2 linked regions of the Buchnera aphidicola (Macrosiphoniella sanborni) genome follow. The protein of the gene in region 2 interacts with the protein of the main gene of each other region in a pairwise test. Links are inferred from orthologs where the notes say so. Each region holds a gene or a part of one and is shown on either strand. Other genes may lie near its edges.

Region 1 (4,150 bases), 400 kb from region 2 along the record:
TAATTGATGTTTTATTTTTTATACGATGAGGAGGATTATTATTGGGTAGAAATATTATTTTTTCAATATACATTTCTTGTGCTAATCGTCTAGCTAAATGAATATGACCATTATGAATAGGATCAAAATTTCCTCCGAATATTCCGTGTAATGTTTTCATTTTTATTATTAATTTATCAAAAATATTAGTTGTTTAATATTAAAGTTAATTCTTGAAGTTTATACCATATATTATAGTTATAATTTTTTTTAATATTAATTTCTATTTTTAGGAGAATTTGTATTACTTTAAATACATTATCATCACTTATTTTTTTAATAGCATTAATAAACATATTGTGTCTTGTAGAACAAATATTGTATTTCTCTAAAATAGAATATATATTTATTCTATTATCTTCACGTTTAATATAACGTTTAATATACATTAATTTAATTAAATCTTTTTGTAAAGCACGTATTAAAATAAGGGGATTACGTTTTTTTTTTAAAAAATAATACAAGACAGCAATAGCTTGTTTAGTTTTAAATTGAAATATATAATCAATCCAATGTAATGATGAATAATCAACAAAGTCAACAATAATTTTTTTAATTTTTTTTTCCGTAATCTTGCTATTAGGCCATGTTATTGAAATTATATCTAAGATATTATATATAAATAAAGTATTACCGGAATAATATTTATATAATAAAAAAAGTGCTTGTTTTTCTATTTGAATATTTTTTTCTTGTATTTCATATTTTATCCATAGTATAAAGTTTAAATCGTTTGGAGTAAAACAAGAAATTATATTATTTTTATTTTCAAATTGGTTAAAAAATTTTTTTTTTTTAATATAATAAGATAAATGATTCAATTTTAATATTGTTAAAATGTCTAGGTTTAATAAAGATAGAGATAATATCTTATTAATCTTTTTTATAAAAATAATATTAATTTTTTTTATTAAACAATTAATAACTAAAATAGTTTTTTGGAAGAACAAGTTTTTAGTTTTATAAAATATTATCACTTGTTCCCAATCTTTATCTTTTTCTATATCTATTTTTATAATATTAAAAAAACCTTTTTTATATGCAAATTGTAATATCAAATCTTGATTTTTTTGTAATAAACAACAATCTTCTCCTAAAAAAATATAAATAGTATTTAATTTTTTTTTTAAATATTTTTTTAATTCATATAGATGTATGTTTTTTATCATAATATTAAAGTTATATTAAAATAATGCGTAAGATTTTATATGACAAAGTTGATTATTTTTTTTGGAATATATATTATTTTTTTGATATTAGTATCTTGTAAATATTTTTTTATTTTTTTTTGATTTTGAGCATATGATAAAATTTCTTCTTTTTTTAAATGATTAGAAATATTTATAGTACATCGCATTTTTCCATTAATTTGAACAACAAAAATATTATATTTTTTTAATAAGATTTCTTGATTTAAGATAGGCCACGATTCATAATCAATAGAACTGTTTTTGTTCAAATAGTTCCAAACAAAAAAACACAAATGAGGTGTAAATGGATATAACATTTTAATAGTATAAATTAATGCTTCTCGCATAATAGATTTATCTTGTTCTTCTTTCATAGAAGCTTGAGAAAGTTTATTAACTAATTTCATAATTGCAGAAATCGCAGTATTAAATGTTTGTCGACGACTGATATCATCAGAAACTTTTAAAACAGTTTCGTGTAATTGACGTCTTAACTCATTTTGTGGATCATTTAAAGCATTAAAGTTCATATGTTTATGTGTATTTTGTATTTTAATATAATTAAATATTAACAACCAAAATTTTTTTAAAAATCTATGTATACCTTTTACTCCAGATTCTTTCCATTCTAATGCAGATTCTATAGGAGCTGCAAACATGATAAATAAACGAATTGTATCTGCTCCATAACGTTGAATAATTAATTCTGGTTCAATTCCATTATTTTTTGATTTAGACATTTTAATCATTCCTGCATATACTATTTTTTTTCCTTTTTTATTATGTACTTCTATAATTTCTCCTTTTAAGTTGCGTTTTATTAATACTTGTGAAGGATTTAGCCAATTTTTTTGAGATTTTTGATTAATTTCATAAAAAGCTTCAGATAAAACCATACCTTGACATAATAAATTTTTTACAGGTTCATCAACATCTACAAATTTAAAGTCACGTAATAATTTATGAAAAAATCTGAAATATATTAAATGCATAGTTGCATGTTCTATACCACCAATATATTGATCTATAGGTAACCAATATTTTGATGCAATAGGATCAATCATACCTGTATGAAAATTTGGGCAAGTGTATCTAGCATAATACCAAGATGATTCGATAAATGTATCGAAAGTATCTGTTTCTCTAATCGCTGTTTTTTTATTAAGAAGAATTTTTATCCAATTTGAATCAATTTGAATTTTTTTATTTGATGAATAAATATTATTTTTAATTTTTGGTAAAATAACCGGAAGATCTTTTTTTGGTATAGAGACAATGTCTCCATTTTCTAATGTTGCCATAGGAATAGGAGTACCCCAATAGCGTTGCCTAGATATACACCAATCTTGTAATTTATAATGAATTTTCTTTTTTAATATTTTTTTATATAATAATATTTTTTTTATTTTTTCAGTAGCATTTTTAAAATTTAAACCATTAAATTTTCCAGAATTAAATAATGTTCCCTTTGTATTAACATATGAAGTATATGATGATGAACTTTTGTTTTTAAGTATGTTATCTAAAATAACATATTTAATTTTTAAATTATTTTTAATAGCAAAATGCCAATCATGTTTATTATGTCCTGGGATACATAATATTGTGTCAATACCATATTCTATTTTATGAAAATTAGCGATCCAAATTGGTATTTTTTTTTCTGTAATAGGGTGTATAATAAATAAGTTTGTATTAATTCCGATATATTTAATATATTGTTTTTGTTCTTCTGAAATATATTGATTTTTTTTTATAAATTTTTTAAAAATTTCATTTTTTTTACATATTTTTTTTGATAGTTCATGATCAGGAGATATTACAACATATGTAGCTCCCATAATCAAATCTAATCTTAGAGAAAATACTTTTAATGTTTCAAAAGTATTAAAAATTTTTAAAGTAATTTGAAATCCCTTCATTCTACCAATCCAATTTTTTTGCATATTTTTTACGTTTTCAGGCCAATGTGTTAATTTTTTTAAATCTTGATATAAAGATTCAGCATAATTTCTAATTTTTATGAACCATTGTGGAATCTTTTTGATAATAATTTTATTTTGACATCTCCAACACAAACCATTAATCACTTGTTCATTAGCTAAAACAGTTTTATCATAAGTACACCAATTTACTAAACTATTTTTTTTATAGACTAATTTTTTTTTATATAGTTCAGTAAAAAACCATTGCTCCCAACGATAATATTCTGGTTTACATGTTGTGATTTCGCGACTCCAATCATAACTAAAACCTAATGATTGGAGTTGTTTTTTCATGTATTTGATATTATTTTTAGTCCAAGACATAGGATTAGTGTTATTTTTTATTGCAGCTTCTTCAGCAGGTAAACCAAAAGCATCCCAACCCATCGGGTGTAACACATTTTTTCCTAACATTCTTTGATATCGAGCAATAACATCACTGATAGTGTAATTTCTAACATGACCCATGTGTAATTTTCCAGAAGGATATGGTAACATGGGAAGGCAATAATATTTTTCTTTTTTAGAATTTTCTTGCACTTGAAAAGTTTTATTTTTTTCCCAATATTTTTGTACGTGGTGTTCTATTTGCTTTGGTAAATATTCTTTTTCCATTTTTTTCTCTAAAAGAAAATGTTTAAATAATAATTTATTATACTTTACTAATATTTATACTTCTTTTAATATTGGCACTTTATTTTCTGGAATAGTTACATGGATTTGTATAACTTTTCGACTATCCGCTACAGATATTTTAAAATTATAACCATCAATATTAATGCTTTCACCACGACTGGGCAGATGACCAAATGCTTTCATAACTAATCCACCAATAGTATCTACTTTATCATGGCTAAAATTCGTATGAAAAGTTTCATTAAATTCTTTAATTTCTGTAAGAGCATTGATAGAAAATATACACTTTTGCAATCTTCT
Region 2 (17,034 bases):
AAGAAATATTTTATTTAAATCTTGACAAGAAGAATTGTAATCACATTGTTCTGACATTTTTTGTTTTAAATATTTTTCTAATTTTGGCCACATTGTAATAGCTTGATCTACAAGAGAATCAGTACCATGAACATAAGCCCCAATATTAATTAAATCTCTATTTTTTTGATATACAGAAACTAATTTTTTAAAATAAGATGCTTGATAATATTGCTTTGAATTAATAATATTAGGCATTATACGACTAATCGAAGATTCAATATCAATAGCAGGATAATGACCAGAATCAGAATAATGACGAGATAATACAATATGTCCGTCTAATGCGGCACGCGCAAGATATGCAACGGGATCTTGTTCATCTTCACCTTCTGTAAGAATTGTATAAAAAGAAGTAATCGAACCTTTTGTATTATTTACAATACCCGTACGTTCAATTATATTTGGAATTTTTGAAAATAAAGAAGCTGAATAACCTTTAGAAACTGGTAATTCACCTAATGATAGTGAAATTTCTCTTTCAGCCATAGCATAACGAGTTAAAGAATCCATAATCAATAAAACATCTTTATTATGTCGAAAAAAATATTCTGCAACATTTACTGCATAAGATACAGACTGTATTTTTAAAACTGGTGAAACATCTGCAGGAGCAGCGATAATAACCGAGCGAGATAAACTATTAGCATCTAATATATTTTCTATAAAATCTTTTACTTCTCGACCTCGCTCTCCAATTAATGCAATAATAATAACATCAGCTTTTGTATATTTTGCCATCATTCCTAATAAAACACTCTTCCCAATACCAGAATTAGAAAAAATTCCTATTTTCTGACCTTTTCCAATAGTTAAAAGACCATTAATAGCACGTATTCCAGTATCTAAAACTTTAGTAATAGGTACTCTATGCAAAGGATTAATACTGTTTCTTGCTATGATTTGAGTATAATATTTATAATCTATCTTCGGTAATTGATCGAGAGGTTCACCTCTAGAATCTAATACTCTACCTAATAATTGAGTACTAAGTGGAATTTTTTTTACAAGATAATTCTTTTTATTTCCTGGTTTTAAAAATACATAAGCACCAGGTAATATACCATTTATTTCTTCATATGGTAATAAAAAAGTTATTTTACCTGAAAAACCTATAATTTCGGCTATAATATAATATCTTTTACTTTCTTCAATAATACGTTCTATAAAACATTCTGAACCTATAGAACTATTTTTTAATCCTGAAGCTTGTATAACAAATCCATTAATACTAATAATTTTACCATAGCAAATAATATTAGATAATTCATCAATCTTATTTCCAAGAGAAGAAAGTTTTTTAAAAAATTTAGAAATTTTTAAATTCATTAATACTCCTCTGAAAAAATAAGACGATATAGTTCTTGCCATCTAGCATTAACAGTAGCATCTAAACAACTATCTTCCGATATAATTTTACAACCATTCAAATCAATACTATCGTCATATTCTAATCTCCATTTATGATCATGTAAAAATTTGTTAAATGTATTTTCTATTAATACTTTATTATCAGGATGAACTATGAGCTTTGGAGTTTTTAATAAAAAACTATTTTCATTAATCATTTTTTTTATATAATTTATTAAAATAGATTTATCTACATTAAGATTTTTTCCAATAACATAAGATGATATTTTCAAGATTATTTTTAATAACTCAGAATATAATTTATTTTCAAACTTTGAAAGATCATTCTCAAAAGAAAAAAATAAATTATTTAACTTTTCTTTTAATTTGTCTTGTTCTTCTTGACCTTTTAAAAATCCTTTTTTAAAACCTTCTTCATATTTTTTTTGTAAAATATCATCTATTTTTATTTTTACTTGCTTATCATCATAACTAAAATCTTGATTTTTAATATTTACACAAAAATCTTTTTTATTCATTTTATCCAAATGAAAAAGTATGTTTTTTTTATTCTGAGAATTCTTTAAGAATATTTCTTGTGGATACCATTTCATCCAATTTTCTTGTAAATTTAAATCATATTGCAAATTTGAATCAGACATAATACTCTCTCAAATTTTCTAATGAAATATCTCCATTTTTTATAATATTTTGAATCATAATTAAAATTAATTTTTGTTCATTTTGAATAGAAACATCAGAAATATAAGATGATTCGTCTAATTTCAAAGCAAGATTTTTTGATTCTTGCTCTGGCATATTCTTGAAAAATTTTTCCTTAATAGCCTGAGTAGTATTTCTCAATGCAATACATAATTTTTCTTTTTCTAAATTAGAAATAACAATTTTAATATATTTATCATCTATATCTACTATATTTTCAAATAAAAATATTTCATTGATAATTGATTTTGCAATTTTTTTGCTAAATATACTAAGTTTTTTTAAAATATCTTTTTCTTCTTTTATTTGCATAGAATTTAAAATTTTAGCAGCAGTTTTAACTCCACCTTTTTCTGATAAAATTAGTTTTTTATTGCTAAGCAAATTTTTTATTACTTTATTTAATTCTATTAAAATATTTTCTTCAATCCCATGAAACTCTGTAATTCGCAATATAATTTCAGCACGTTTTTCATTATTAAAAAACGAAAGAATTTGAGCTGATTGATTATTATTTAAAAATACTAATATTGTAGTAATAATCTGAAGATGTTCATTTTTTAATAAAAAAGCTATCTTTTTTGGATCCATATAATTTAATGCTTGAATAGATATTTTAGCATTACGTACTTCTAATGCTTCCTGCAAAAGAGCACTGCCTTTTTTTTCTCCTAATGCTTCAGTTAACATTTTAAGAAGATACTCGTCACTATTATTATCATTAAAAGTGTTATTTTTTATAGCAATATCATAACATTCTAAAAGAATTTCATGTAATTTTTTAGTTGAAATCCTTTTAATATTAACCATAGAAGTAATTAACTCTTGAATTTCAAATGGAGTTAAATTTTTTAATACTTCTCCTGCTTGTTCAGCTCCTATTGCCATTAATAATAACGCACTCTTTTCAGTACCATTTAAAATCATATTTTGTCACTCATCCATTCACGAATAATCAACGCTATAGTACGTGGATTTTGATTAGATATATTACAAATTTGATGAATTAACTTATCTAAATTTTTATTTTTTTGCATATGTAATTGAAAAGTATCATTTTCTAAATTATTTTCGTTTTTTATATCTTTTTTCTTTTTCTCAGTAATATCTATATTTTTAAAATTATTTTTTTTAGAAATAGGAAAAATGTATTTTTTTAATAACGAAAAAAGAAACATAAAAGATAAAAACCATGGCGTAACATTAAATAAAAAATTTGATAATTCAAAGTTTCTTTCATCATGATTAATCTTTATTGGTAATATTTTATTATTTTTAAAAAATGATGCGTTAACAATATGTACACTATCTCCTCTAGATTTTGAATATCCTATCGCTTCACATGTTAATTTTTCAATATTTTTTATTTTTTCTTTATTTAAGGGGATAATTTTACCATTTCTATCTTTAATGAAATTAATAATTACTGCTGCTGATAATCTCTTAATTTCTCCTACATTCATTTTAGTATGTAATACACTATGGTTTAATTCATAATTTATTGTATGATCGTGATTAATGTTTGTATTAACAGGAGTATATTTATTATTATTTGAATGATTAATTTGTTTTTTTAAATCTAGTTCTTTTTTATTATATGTTTTATTTTTATTAGAATATAAATCCTGATTAGAATTAGAAAAAGAATTAGGAATATTTTCTTTTATATCTTGTTTTCTTTGATCATGAATACTTATTTGATGAGATCTAATTGCTTGATTTTGATGATTTGTATTTGGTGAATATTGTTCTTGTGTTTTTTCCTGTGAATTAAAATCTACTTGTGCTGTTACTTGAGCATAAACATTACCAATTCCTACTAATGGTTCTAAAATATTTTTTATTCTATTGCTATAACGAGATTCAATATCTTCAGAATATTTTAATTTAAAGTTATTTACTTGATTTTTTTCTAGAGAAGTTTGATTTAATAATGTTCCTAATTGATCTACTATAGTAATATTATCTATAGGTAAATTTGATATACTACTTGAAACTAAATGTAATATTGCATTAATTTGTCCTGAATCTAATTGGTATCCACTTTGTAATTCTAAAACTACTGAAGCTGATGATGGTTTTTTATTATGTAAAAATAATGACGATTCAGGAAAAGCTATATGTATTCTAGCATTTTTTACAATATTAATTCTTTTAATAGTTCTAGCTAATTCTCCTTCTAAAGCACGTTGATAATTTATTTTTTCGTTAAATTGACTAACTCCAAATTTTGCTTTATCTAGTAATTCAAAACCAATACCTCCACTTTTAGGAAGATTGTTTTCTGCTAGATGTAAACGAATTTCATAAACTTTATTTTTAGGTACTGATATTTGACCAGAAATATCAGTTAATTGATAGGGAATTTTCATTTGATTTAATTCATTAATAATAGTTCCGCTATCTTCATCAGATAAATTATTATATAAAATTTGATAATCGGGAGATTTAATCCATATTGAAACAGAAACAGCAGTAATAACTGCAGCTATTAACAAAATAATCAAAATACGAGAATTTTTAAAAAAACGAGATAAAAAATCACTTAATTTTTTCTTCTCATGTAATACTGAATTTTCTATAGCGCTGAAATTCATGAAATCTTCCTATCTGAATAGTTAGTTCTAAGTACAATTTAATGACAATAAAATAATTCACTAATTTATTAAAATATACTTGTAATATACTTGTTTTTGTTTAGAATAAAAGTATTTTTATGAAATTAATTTTAGTTAAATTATTGCGTAATAATATATCAAAAAAAAATATTATTTTTAATATAATTATTGAAATATTTATCTTAAAAGATATATTATGATAATATTTCAAAAAATAAAGTATAAAAACACATAAAGGTATAGGAAGATTATGTTTATTAATAATATAAATTATCCAGAAACAATGTTAAAAACACAATTCGAAACACATCCAAATACAAAAAAAAAAGAATTTAATGAAATTTTTATAGATTGTATAAAAACAGGTTTAGGGAAAATAAGTAATATTCAAAATCACGCAAAAGCTGATGCTGAAAAATTCATATTAAATCAACCTGGAATCTCTCTAAATGATGTCATGATAAATTTAGAAAAATCTTCTATTTCTATACAAATGGCTATTCAGATAAGAAATAAAATCGTATCTGCTTATGAAGAGATAATGAATCAACAAATTTAATAGATATAGATATATTTTATTAAGATGTATAATTTTTCTACTGTGCTAACTAGCACAGTATCAGCTATACTTTCATACTTATTTTTTTATTTTTTTAATAATGATAATAATATACAAAATTACTGGAGCTAAGCGGATTCGAACCGCTTACATCTTGCATGCCATGCAAGTACTCTACCAAATGAGCTATAGCCCCAAAATATTACAATATAAAAACAGGTGAATTCTGTCAATATTATTTTTATATAATAATAGTTTATTTTCATTTTATACTTTATTCTATAATTATTTTTAAGAATGTATAAATTAAAAATCTTGCAAAAATATTTTATATTTTATCATTATCGTTTTTAACTAATGCAATCATTTTACTAAAAATAATGATAAGAATTAAATTCTTTATAAATTATTTTCAAATTGGTGTTATTTTATAATTATTTTTTATTACATTGACAGTTTTTTGTGATTTTTATAAATTATTGATATAACTTATTACTCTTTGAATTCTAGATAATGTTTTTTTTTGTCCTATTAAATAAATTACAGAACTAATACACGGAGAAGACGTACTACCTGTCATAGCAATACGTAGTAACGTATTCACTATTTTTTTTTGAACTTTCATTTCTATTATAATATTGTTAATAACAATCGATATATTTTCACAATTCCAACAAAATAAACTTGCAATTTTTTTGTGAAATTTTTCTAAAATCAAACAATTATCTGTTATAAAATACTCTTCTCTTATTCTTTTATCAAAGGTACTGAATTCTTCATAAAAATATTGAAACGATTTAGTCATATCCTTTAAAGTATAATAACGACCTGAAAATAATTTTATTACAGATATTAAATCAGGACCATTTTTTATATTAATATTTTCTTTTTTCATATATTCACAAAGAGTATCGGAAATATAATTCAATGATAAATGATTAATATAATATTTGTTCATCCATAAAAGCTTTTTAGTATTTATAATACTAGATGATTTACTAATAGATTTTAAATTAAATAATTTTATCATTTCTTCTTTATTAAAAATTTCTTGATTACCATGAGACCAACCTAATCGTATAATATAATTTAATAATGCTTCAGGCAAAAAACCATTTTTACGATACTCAAGTATATTTATAGCATTTTTTCTTTTAGAAATCTTTTGTCGTTCTTCATCTAAAATCATTGATAAATGAGCATAAATAGGTATTTTCAAACCTAAAGATTGCAAAATATTAATTTGACGAGGTGTATTATTAATATGATCTTCACCACGAATAACATGAGTAATATTCATATCTGCGTCATCTATTACAACACAAAAATTATAAGTAGGCATACCATTTGAACGTTGAATAATAAAATCATCTAATTCAGTATTATCAAAAATAATTTTCCCTCTAATATTATCGTCAAAGATTACTTTTCCATAAAGTGGATTTTTAAATCTTATGACATAATTTTTATTTAATAAATGATTAATTTTTAAATTTCTACAAATTCCTGGATAACGAGGTTTAATACCTTCTTTTATTTGCTTATTCCTTAATTTTAATAAACTTTCAGATGAACAAATACATACATATGCGTCTCCCTTATTTAACATTAGTTTTATTACTTCTTTATACCTACATAATCGATTACTTTGAAAATAAGGACCTTCATCCCAATCAAGACCTAACCATTTTAATCCATTCAAAATAGAATTCAAAGATAATATATCTGAACGTTTTAGATCAGTATCTTCTATACGAAGTATAAATTTTCCATTATGATGTCTTGCAAACAACCAAGAGTATAAAGCAGTACGAATACTACCAATATGTAAATTTCCAGTAGGACTAGGTGCAAAACGAGTTTTTATTTTCATAAATTCCTTATAGCTTTAATATTTATTTCAATATCGTACTAACTTAATATAACAATAATAAATACATTTCTTGTATGTTTATCTATCAAAATAGAGTATAATTTAATCATTATGACTAAATTTACAACAAACAAATATCATTTTAAAAAAAAAAGATTGACTCTTATACTTCACGCTTTACAATAATAATATAAGTAACATAAATTAGGTGATTAGCTCAGTTGGTAGAGCTCCTCCTTTACACGGAGGAAGTCGGCGGTTCGAGTCCGTCATCACCTACCAAAAAAATATTTATATTTATACTCTTACTTTTTATGATCTTTATAATTTAATTTTTATAAGAATATTCGTCATAAAAATTTTATTAAAAATAAAACAGTTTCAAAAGGGTCGTTAGCTCAGTTGGTAGAGCAGTTGACTTTTAATCAATTGGTCGCAGGTTCAAATCCTGCACGACCCAAAAAAATAATCTTTAATTATTTTTTTTCAAATCATGTAAATTAATTAAATTGTATAACTCTTCTTCATTAATAATTATAATATTTAATTTTTGTGCTTGAAATAATTTTACACCAAAATTCTTTCCACAAATTAAAAAATCTATATTCTTAGAAACATTATTTAATACTTGAGCATTTGATTCTATTAATAATTTTTTTAATTCAGACCTAGATATATCTTTTAAAATACCAGTGATCACAATTCTTTTATTAAAAAAGAAATCATATTTGATTATTTTCTGAGATATTCCTGAATTTTTCCAAAAAATACCTATTTCATTTATTAATTTGTCAATCATATGACGATTCGATATGAGAGAAAAATAGTTATATATATTTTTTGCTATAGATTTACCGACTCCAGGTATTGAATTTAATTCTGCAATATCAGCATTCATTAATCGTTCCAAATTCACAAAATAATCTGCTATTTTTTCAGAAATGCTTTCACCTACATTAAAGATACCTAAAGCAAAAATAAAAGATTTAAAAGTAGTATTTTTACATTGATGAATTGCATTAATAATATTTACACTTTTTCGATGTCCTATATTATTTAATTTCATTAAATCAATTTCTTTAAGATAAAAAACATCTATAAGATCTTTAACATACTTTTTATCAATTAATTCATTAATAATTTTAGGACCAAAACCAATTGCATTTAAAGATTTTTTTGAAAAAAAATGTTCGAATGCCCTTTTTTTTTGAGCATCACATGTCCATCCAGAATCACATCGAATTATTTTTTCTTCTTTATTTTCTAATAGTTTTGTTTTACATACAGGACAATATTCAGGAAAAACAATTTTTTTTTCATGATCGTAACGTAATGTTTCTACAACATTCAATATTTTCGGTATTACATCACCGGATCGGCAAACTACAATAGAATCATTTGTATGTAAATCCAATTTTTCTATTTCATATTTATTATATAATGAAGCTTTTCTAATCATTACTCCAGATATACATATAGGATCAAAATACGCTACAGGTGTAATCGCACCTGTTCTACCAACTTGAAATTTTACATCTTTCAATAATGTAATTTTTTCTATAGACAAAAATTTAAAAGCGATAGCCCACTTAGGAAATTTCTTATTACATCCTAATTTTCTTTGTAATTCTATGGAATTAACTTTAATCACAATTCCATCTACATCAAAATCAAGATTCTTTCTTTTTTCCGAAAATTTTTTATAAAAATATAAAATATCTTCATCATTTACACAAAGCATTATTTCTTTATTAACAGGTATCCCCCAATTTAAGCATTGCATAAGTCGTTCATAATGAGTATTAAATATATGAGAAGTATCTGGAAATAAAATACATGTATAACATGAAAATATTAATTTTCTTTTTAATGTTATTTTAGGATTAATATTACGTAATGCACCTGCAGCAGCATTGCGAGGATTAGAAAAAAATTGATTTTTATTTTTTATATATTTTTTATTAAAATCTATAAAATCAGATTTTAACATAAATATTTCACCTCGAATTTCTACTCTTTCAGGTATATTTATACCTTTCAAAATTAAAGGCACTGATTTGATCATTTTAACATTATGAGTAACATTCTCGCCTGTTAAACCATCACCTCGAGTTACGGCACGTATAAGTATTCCTTTTTCATAAATTATACTAATAGCTATACCATCAATTTTAAGTTCACAACAAAAAACAAGTTTCTTATTCAAAACAACATTTTTTTTAATTCTTTTTTTAAAATTTAAATATCCATTAAAATCAAATGTATTTTCTAAAGATAACATAGGAGAAAAATGTTTAGTTTTTTTAAATCGTTCTAATAATTGCGCTCCTATTTTCTGAGTAGGTGAATCTAAAGTAATCAATTCTTTATTATTCGATTCTAAATTATATAATTTTTCTAACAAATAATCGTATTCTGCATCAGAAACAATTGGTCGATTTAATGTATGATAAAAATATTCATACTTTAAGATATTTTTTTTGAGTTGATCAATTTTCTTTTTTACGGATGTCATAGATTTATTATTTAAATACTTATAAAGTAATAGATTATCTCAAAATTTATGAATGAATAACATTGGTATTTTAAAATATTTTTATTATATAATTTTTACTCATAATAAAAAGTAGAATTTTTTAAAAATTATAAAAAAAAAGTATAATGAAATTACTAATTACTATTAAAAATAAGGAAAAAAATGAGTAAAATATATAAAGATAATTCTTTAACTATTGGAAATACACCTTTAGTACGTTTAAACACTATAGGAAAAGGAAAAATTTTAGTAAAAATAGAATCAAGAAATCCAAGTTTTAGTGTAAAATGCCGAATTGGTGCTAATATGATATGGACTGCAGAAAAAAATGGAAATTTAAATAAAAATGTAGAATTAATAGAAGCCACTAGTGGTAATACAGGAATAGCATTAGCTTATGTCGCTGCTTCAAGAAACTATAAATTAACTCTTGTTATGCCTGATACAATGTCTATTGAAAGAAGAAAATTACTGCAAGTTTTAGGTGCTAAATTAATACTAACCGATGGACAATATGGTATGCAAGGAGCTGTTTCTAAAGCTAATAATATTGTATTAGACAATAAAGAAAAATATCTTTTATTAAAACAATTTGAAAATCCTGCTAATCCTAAAATTCATGAAGAAACTACTGGTCCAGAAATTTGGAATGATACCCAAGGAAATATAGATATTTTAATTTCTGCTGTAGGAACAGGAGGAACTATTACAGGAATAACAAAATATATAAAAATCACTCAAGGTAAGAAAAATTTTATTAGTGTCGCTGTTGAACCTTCTGAATCTCCTGTTATTACACAATTTTTAACAGGAAAAGATATAACACCTGGACCACATAAAATTCAAGGTATTGGTGCTGGCTTTATTCCTAAAAATTTAGATTTAACCTTAATTGATAAAGTAATTACTGTTTCTAGTGAAGAATCAATTAAAATGGCTAGAAAGCTAATGAAACAAGAAGGAATATTAGCAGGAATTTCTTCTGGTGCTGCTTTATGTGCTGCTCTCAAAATACAACAAAAAAAAATATTTTCAAACAAGAAAATAGTTGTTATTTTGCCTTCTTCAGGAGAACGTTATTTGAGTACAGAACTATTTTCCAATTTAATTACAAAATAAATAAATGTACTATCATATTATTTTCAATAAAAAAATAAAAAATCTTATTTTAATTATAGAAATAATATTTTTATATTTTTAAAATAGAAAAATTATTAAAACCATATATAGAAATATTATTTAAAAAAATATTTTTAAAGGAAAAAAAATGGTTACAAACCAAATCACAATAACTGCACCACATGGGCTACATACTCGTCCAGCTGCACAATTTGTAAAAGAAGCAAAAAAATTTATTTCTGATATCTCTATTATTTATAATGGTAAATCAGTCAACGCAAAAAGTTTATTTAAAATTCAAACATTAGGTTTAATTCAAGGAAGTCTGATTACACTTTCAGCTGAAGGTGAAGATGAAGAAAAAGCTATTAAACATTTATCCGCAATAATGACAGAACTAGAATAGTTTCTAATTAAAGAAAAATTTTTATAAATTTTCTAAAACAATTAGATGTAATAAAAACATTAATTCTAATGAATTTATACAAATATATATTCGCCTGACACGTCATTTTTATCTCTAAATAGACACAATTTATTATTAAAGGTCATGTTATGATTTCAGGCATTTTAGCATCACCGGGTATAGCCTTTGGACAAGCTCTTTTACTAAAAGAAGAAAAAATTGTTATTAACCGGAATTTAATTAATATTAAAGATATTAAAAACGAAATAGAAAAATTTTTTGAAGGTAGAAAAAAATCAATAAAACAATTAACAGAAATTAAAATTAAGACAAAAAAAAATTTAGGAGAAAATAAAGAAAGTATCTTTGAAGGTCATATCATGCTCCTCGAAGATGAAGAATTAGAACAAGAAATAATATCTCTTATACAAAAAAAAAACATATCTGCCGCTGCAGCTACTGAGATCATTATTGAAGGACAAGCTAAAACATTAGAAAATCTAGAAGATGAATATTTAAAAAATAGAGCAATTGATGTAAGAGATATTGGAAATCGTTTATTAAAAAATATACTTAATCTCAATATTATAGATTTAAATAATATAAATAAAAAAGTAATTTTAATTGCAAAAGATTTAACTCCATCTGAAACAGCTCAAATTAATCTAAAATATATTTTAGGATTTATTACTGACTTGGGAGGTAAAACATCACATACGTCTATTATGGCACGATCCTTAGAAATTCCTGCTATTGTAGGAACAGGTAATATTACAAAAATAGTAAACAATAATGATAATATTATTTTAGATTCTATTAATAATCAAATTTTTATTAATCCATCAGATGAATTAATTAATCAAAAAAAAATAATACAAAGAAAATATTTCTTCAATAAAAATAAATTAATTATTTTAAAAAATTTACCTGCGACTACTCTAGATGGTCATAGTATTAAAATAGGTTCTAATATTGGGAATCTACAAGAAATTAATTCTGCAAAAAATAATGGTGCAGAATGTATTGGTCTCTATCGTACTGAATTTTTATTTATGGGTAGAAATTCTTTACCTACTGAAAATGAACAATTTCAAGCATATAAAGAAATTGCAGAATCAATGCAAAATAAAGCTGTTATCATTAGAACAATGGATATTGGAGGCGATAAAGATCTTCCTTATATGAACTTGCCAAAAGAAGAAAATCCTTTTTTAGGATGGCGAGCTATACGTATTTCAATAGATCGTAAAGAAATATTACATGCACAATTAAAAGCCATTCTTAGAGCTTCTGCTTTTGGTAAAATATGTATTCTATTTCCTATGATAATATCTGTAGAAGAAATCAGATTATTAAAATCAGAGATAAATATACTAAAAGATATATTAAATAAAAAAAATATATTATTTGATAAAAATATTAAAATTGGAATTATGATTGAAACTCCATCTTCAGCTATCATTGCAAAATATTTAATTAAAGAAGTAGATTTTTTCAGTATTGGTACTAATGATTTAACACAATATACTTTAGCTGTTGATAGAGGAAATAAATTAATTTCACATCTTTATAATCCCATGCATCCAGCTGTTTTAAAATTAATTCAAAAAGTAATAAACATTTCACATGAACATGGTAAATGGACTGGCATGTGTGGAGAATTTGCAGGAGATGAACGTGCTGCAATTCTTTTATTAGGTATGGGATTAGATGAATTTAGTATGAGCTCTATAAATATTCCTAAAATTAAAAAAATCATTCGACAAACATATTTTTCAGATGCTCAAAAATTAGCAAAAGTAGCATTAACATTACCAACAATCAAAGAAATAATTCATTTAATAGAAACATTTGTTAATTATTAAAAGGTAGAAAATTATGAAAAAAAATAATATAAAAAAGTAATTAGGAGAAAAAAATGAGTTTCTTTTCTAACTTGTTTAATAGTAAAAAAACCAATTTTTCTAAAAAAATAAAAATTATTGCACCTATATCTGGTGATATTCTAAACATAGAAGATATTCCAGATCCTGTTTTTTCTAAAAAAATTGTCGGGGATGGGATTGCTATTAAACCAATAGGAAATCAAATACTCGCACCAGTGAATGGAACTATTGGAAAAATATTTGAAAGCAAACATGCATTTTCAATTATTTCAGAGGACGATGTTGAATTATTCGTTCATTTCGGAATTGATACAGTAAAATTAAAAGGACAAGGATTTACCACAATAGCTAAAGATAAACAAAAAGTTCAAATAGGAGATAAAATTATTTTATTTGATTTAGATTTTTTAAAAAATAATGCGAAATCTGTTTTGACTCCTGTAGTAATATCTAATATAGATAATTTTAAAAAAATTGAAAAATCATCTGGCGCCATTATTGCTGGGGAAACAGTTATTATAACTTTATATAATTAATTTTTAATATAAAAAAACGGTGCTGTTATTTAGTACCGTTTTCAATTATTATTATAATTAATGATAATTTATGTTATTTAAAGGAGTAAATATGATTGATTTATATCAAATTATTACTTCTATTATTATTGGCATCATAGAAGGAATAACAGAATTTCTTCCTATCTCATCTACAGGACATATGATTATTGCCTCTTATTATTTAAATTTAAACATAGAAAATAACAATATAAAAATATTAGAAATACTTACTCAACTAGGTTCTAGTTTATCTATTTTATACTTCTTCCGAAAAAAAATTTTAAAAATAATAAAATCTAATATTCTTAAAAAAAAAATAAATAATATTCATATTCTTTGTGCTATTGCGCCAACAATATTTTTGGGATTGATGTTTTATAAAAAAATTAAAAAATTATTTAATATTCAAAACGTTATTATTGGTTTGATATCTGGTGGATTATTACTATTTTTTTCTGAAATCTTTAAACCTAAAAAGTATAAAATATATAATATTTATAATATCAGTATTTTACAATCTACTATCATTGGAATATTTCAAATTCTTTCTTTATATCCTGGTTTTTCAAGATCTGGCGTCACTATAGCAACTGCTATTCTATTAGGTATAAAAAAATCAGTTGCAATAGAATTTTCTTTTATAATATCTGTTCCATTATTAATTGGAGTATCTTTTTTTGATTTATCAAAACATTTAACAAATATTAAAATATTAGATATTCCAATATTTTTTATAGGATTCACCATATCTTTTTTAGTTTCTTTAATATTTGTTCGTATTTTATTAAAAATATTAAATAACACATCATTAATATTTTTTGGAATATATCGTTTTACAATATCTGGATTAATTTATTTTTTTTCATTAAATAATTAATTATTTAATTAAAAATTATTTTTTTTTAAATAAAATAAAGTTTATATTTTTATGACGCCATAATTCTAATTTTTCAATTCTTAAACGCATTAATTCTTTTTTAATTTGATAGCCTTGAAAACCCTTTTTTAAAATAGATTGAACAGAAATATTACTAACAATAGAAAAACATTTTTTTAAAAAATTTCCAGGTAGAATATCAAAATATTGTATTTCTAATTTATTTAAAAAATCAAAATTAATTAAAATAGCTATTTTTTCAATACGTTCTGGTTTTCTCCAAGCGTCAACTTTTAATAATAATTTTATAATATTTTCAGATGATTGATAATAAATAGTATTTAAAAAGTAATAAAATCCTACATTTAAAACCGCTATCTCTCTAATATATGAAGGAATCTGAAAATTTTTACATAAATTATTTATAATAGAAGAAGAAGATATATCAAAAAATATTTTAGAAAAATTTTTATAAATATTATTAACTAAAATACATTGACATAAATAAGAAAAACGAATGTCAATATCCTTATATTGTATCGATATTTTAGCTAATTTCATGAATATTATATTATGATCATAAAATTTTTTTAAAAGTCTATAATCGAAAAAAAAATTTTTTTCGTATAAAAAAAACATCTTCGGGAAAAAAAAATGTAATGCACTACATTGATATAATACTTGAAAATATACATGCGGATTATGTGTTTTAAAAGCTTTCTCTGTTTCATTCCATATTCTATTAGTAGTCAGATATGATAATTCTTTTTTTTTCACTATAGTTTTCATTAAAATCATAGTTTCTTCTGCGATTGTAAATCCTAAATGAACTAATGTTGCAGCAAATCTCGCTGTACGTAACACTCGCAATGGATCTTCTATAAAAGATTCAGAAACATGTCGTATTAAACGACATTTTATATCTTTTTGCCCGTGAAAAGGATCAATATAATTACCATATTCATCTTGTGCAATTGCATTCATTGTTAAATCACGTCTTACTAAATCTTCTTCTAAAGTAACATTAGAATGATATTCAGTATCAAAACCAGTATATCCTCTACCAGATTTTCGTTCTTTTCTTGCTAAAGCATATTCTTCATGTGTTTCTGGATGCAAAAATACTGGAAAATCTTTACCAACTTGTTGAAATTTTTTTTCTAATAATATTTTTTTTGTACCACCCACTACAACCCAATCTTTATCTTTAACAGGTAAATTAAGTAATGCATCACGAATTGCTCCTCCTACTAGATATATTTTCATATTAATTTCTCATACTAGTTGTTCTATAATTAATACTATCTAATTACCTGAATTATTTTTTTATTTTAAATAATTCAACTTTATACTAATATAATAAATAAATAATATATAAAAAAATACAATAAATATAAATATATAAAAAATTATCTTATCTATATAAATGTTGATAAACTTTTATTTTATGAAAACATATTAAATGTTATTATTTAAGATAATATTCATATTGTAGAGATTAAACTATGAAAAAAAAATTAATTAATTTGAATAATGCGCTCGTTCTAGTTGTTGGAGATATTATACTAGACTCTTACTGGTATAGTAAAAATCATTATAAGCTATTTGAAAAATTCATTCCTATTGTACCAATTCAAGAGATTCAAGAACAACCAGGAGGAGCTGCTAATGTAGCTAAAAATATTGCAAAAATTGGAGGTGATTGTAAAATTATTGGATATATTGGGATGGATAATGAAGGAATGAAAGTAAAAAAATTACTAAATCATATTAGAATTAATCAGGATTTAATTGCTATTAAAAATCATAAAACTATTACAAAAATTAGAATTTTATCAGATAACAAACAATTAATTCGTATAGATTTGCAAGAAAAATATCTTTTTAATAATGAAAATTTATTATATCAAAAAATTATTAATTCATTATCACAACATAAAATTTTAGTATTATCGGATTATGCAAAAGGAACTTTAATGAATATACCAAATATAATTCATTTTACTAAAAAAATGTCTATTCCGATACTTATAGATCCTAAAGGTATAAACTTTGAAAAATATTCTGGAGCTAGTTTATTGACCCCAAATCTTTCTGAATTTGAAAAAATAGTTGGAAAATGTTATCAAGAAGATGAAATTTTAGATAGAGGAATGAAATTATTATATAAACTTAAATTATCAGCATTACTCATTACTCGATCTAAAGATGGAATGACATTATTTCAATACCAAAAAAAACCAATACATTTTCCTGCAAGCTCTCATAAAGCTTACGATGTTACTGGTGCTGGAGATACAGTGATTGCTATTATCGCCGCTTCTTTAGCTAAAGGATATTCTTTAGAAGAATCATGTTTTTATGCTAATATTGGAGCTGGTATAGTCATAAAAAAAATTGGTACTGAAACACTAACAATTCATGAATTAAATACAGCATTAAATTGTTCATAAAATAAAGAATGATTTTATCATTTTTTTAAAAAATTTTA

What was found.
Region 1: the proteins of ligA (region 2) and leuS interact in binary tests that used the Escherichia coli proteins (3 or more experiments, as listed by UniProt). The link is inferred for Buchnera aphidicola (Macrosiphoniella sanborni) from one-to-one orthologs.

What each region holds. Positions count from the first base shown.
Region 1 is NZ_CP034864.1:468,762-472,911, reverse strand. The notes cover bases 1,037-4,150. They hold leuS (leucine--tRNA ligase), read right to left. Parts: upstream 3,830-4,150; coding sequence 1,244-3,829; downstream 1,037-1,243. Other genes in these bases: corC (CNNM family magnesium/cobalt transport protein CorC), read right to left, coding at 3,884-4,150; holA (DNA polymerase III subunit delta), read right to left, coding at 1,037-1,208. In the rest of the region: more of holA, read right to left, coding at 186-1,036.
Region 2 is NZ_CP034864.1:63,158-80,191, reverse strand. What follows is about bases 7,157-10,090. They hold ligA (NAD-dependent DNA ligase LigA), read right to left. Parts: upstream 9,678-10,090; coding sequence 7,635-9,677; downstream 7,157-7,634. Other genes in these bases: cysK (cysteine synthase A), read left to right, coding at 9,861-10,090; gltX (glutamate--tRNA ligase), read right to left, coding at 7,157-7,162. Also shown: D9V74_RS00360 (FliI/YscN family ATPase), read right to left, coding at 1-1,410; D9V74_RS00355 (flagellar assembly protein FliH), read right to left, coding at 1,368-2,051; flagellar motor switch protein FliG, read right to left, coding at 2,044-3,039; flagellar basal-body MS-ring/collar protein FliF, read right to left, coding at 3,036-4,709; flagellar hook-basal body complex protein FliE, read left to right, coding at 4,981-5,289; more of gltX, read right to left, coding at 5,759-7,156; more of cysK, read left to right, coding at 10,091-10,817; D9V74_RS00305 (HPr family phosphocarrier protein), read left to right, coding at 10,966-11,223; phosphoenolpyruvate-protein phosphotransferase PtsI, read left to right, coding at 11,373-13,088; crr (PTS glucose transporter subunit IIA), read left to right, coding at 13,142-13,645; D9V74_RS00290 (undecaprenyl-diphosphate phosphatase), read left to right, coding at 13,737-14,543; D9V74_RS00285 (tRNA CCA-pyrophosphorylase), read right to left, coding at 14,559-15,809; rfaE1 (D-glycero-beta-D-manno-heptose-7-phosphate kinase), read left to right, coding at 16,049-16,996. UniProt on the Escherichia coli protein: DNA ligase that catalyzes the formation of phosphodiester linkages between 5'-phosphoryl and 3'-hydroxyl groups in double-stranded DNA using NAD as a coenzyme and as the energy source for the reaction.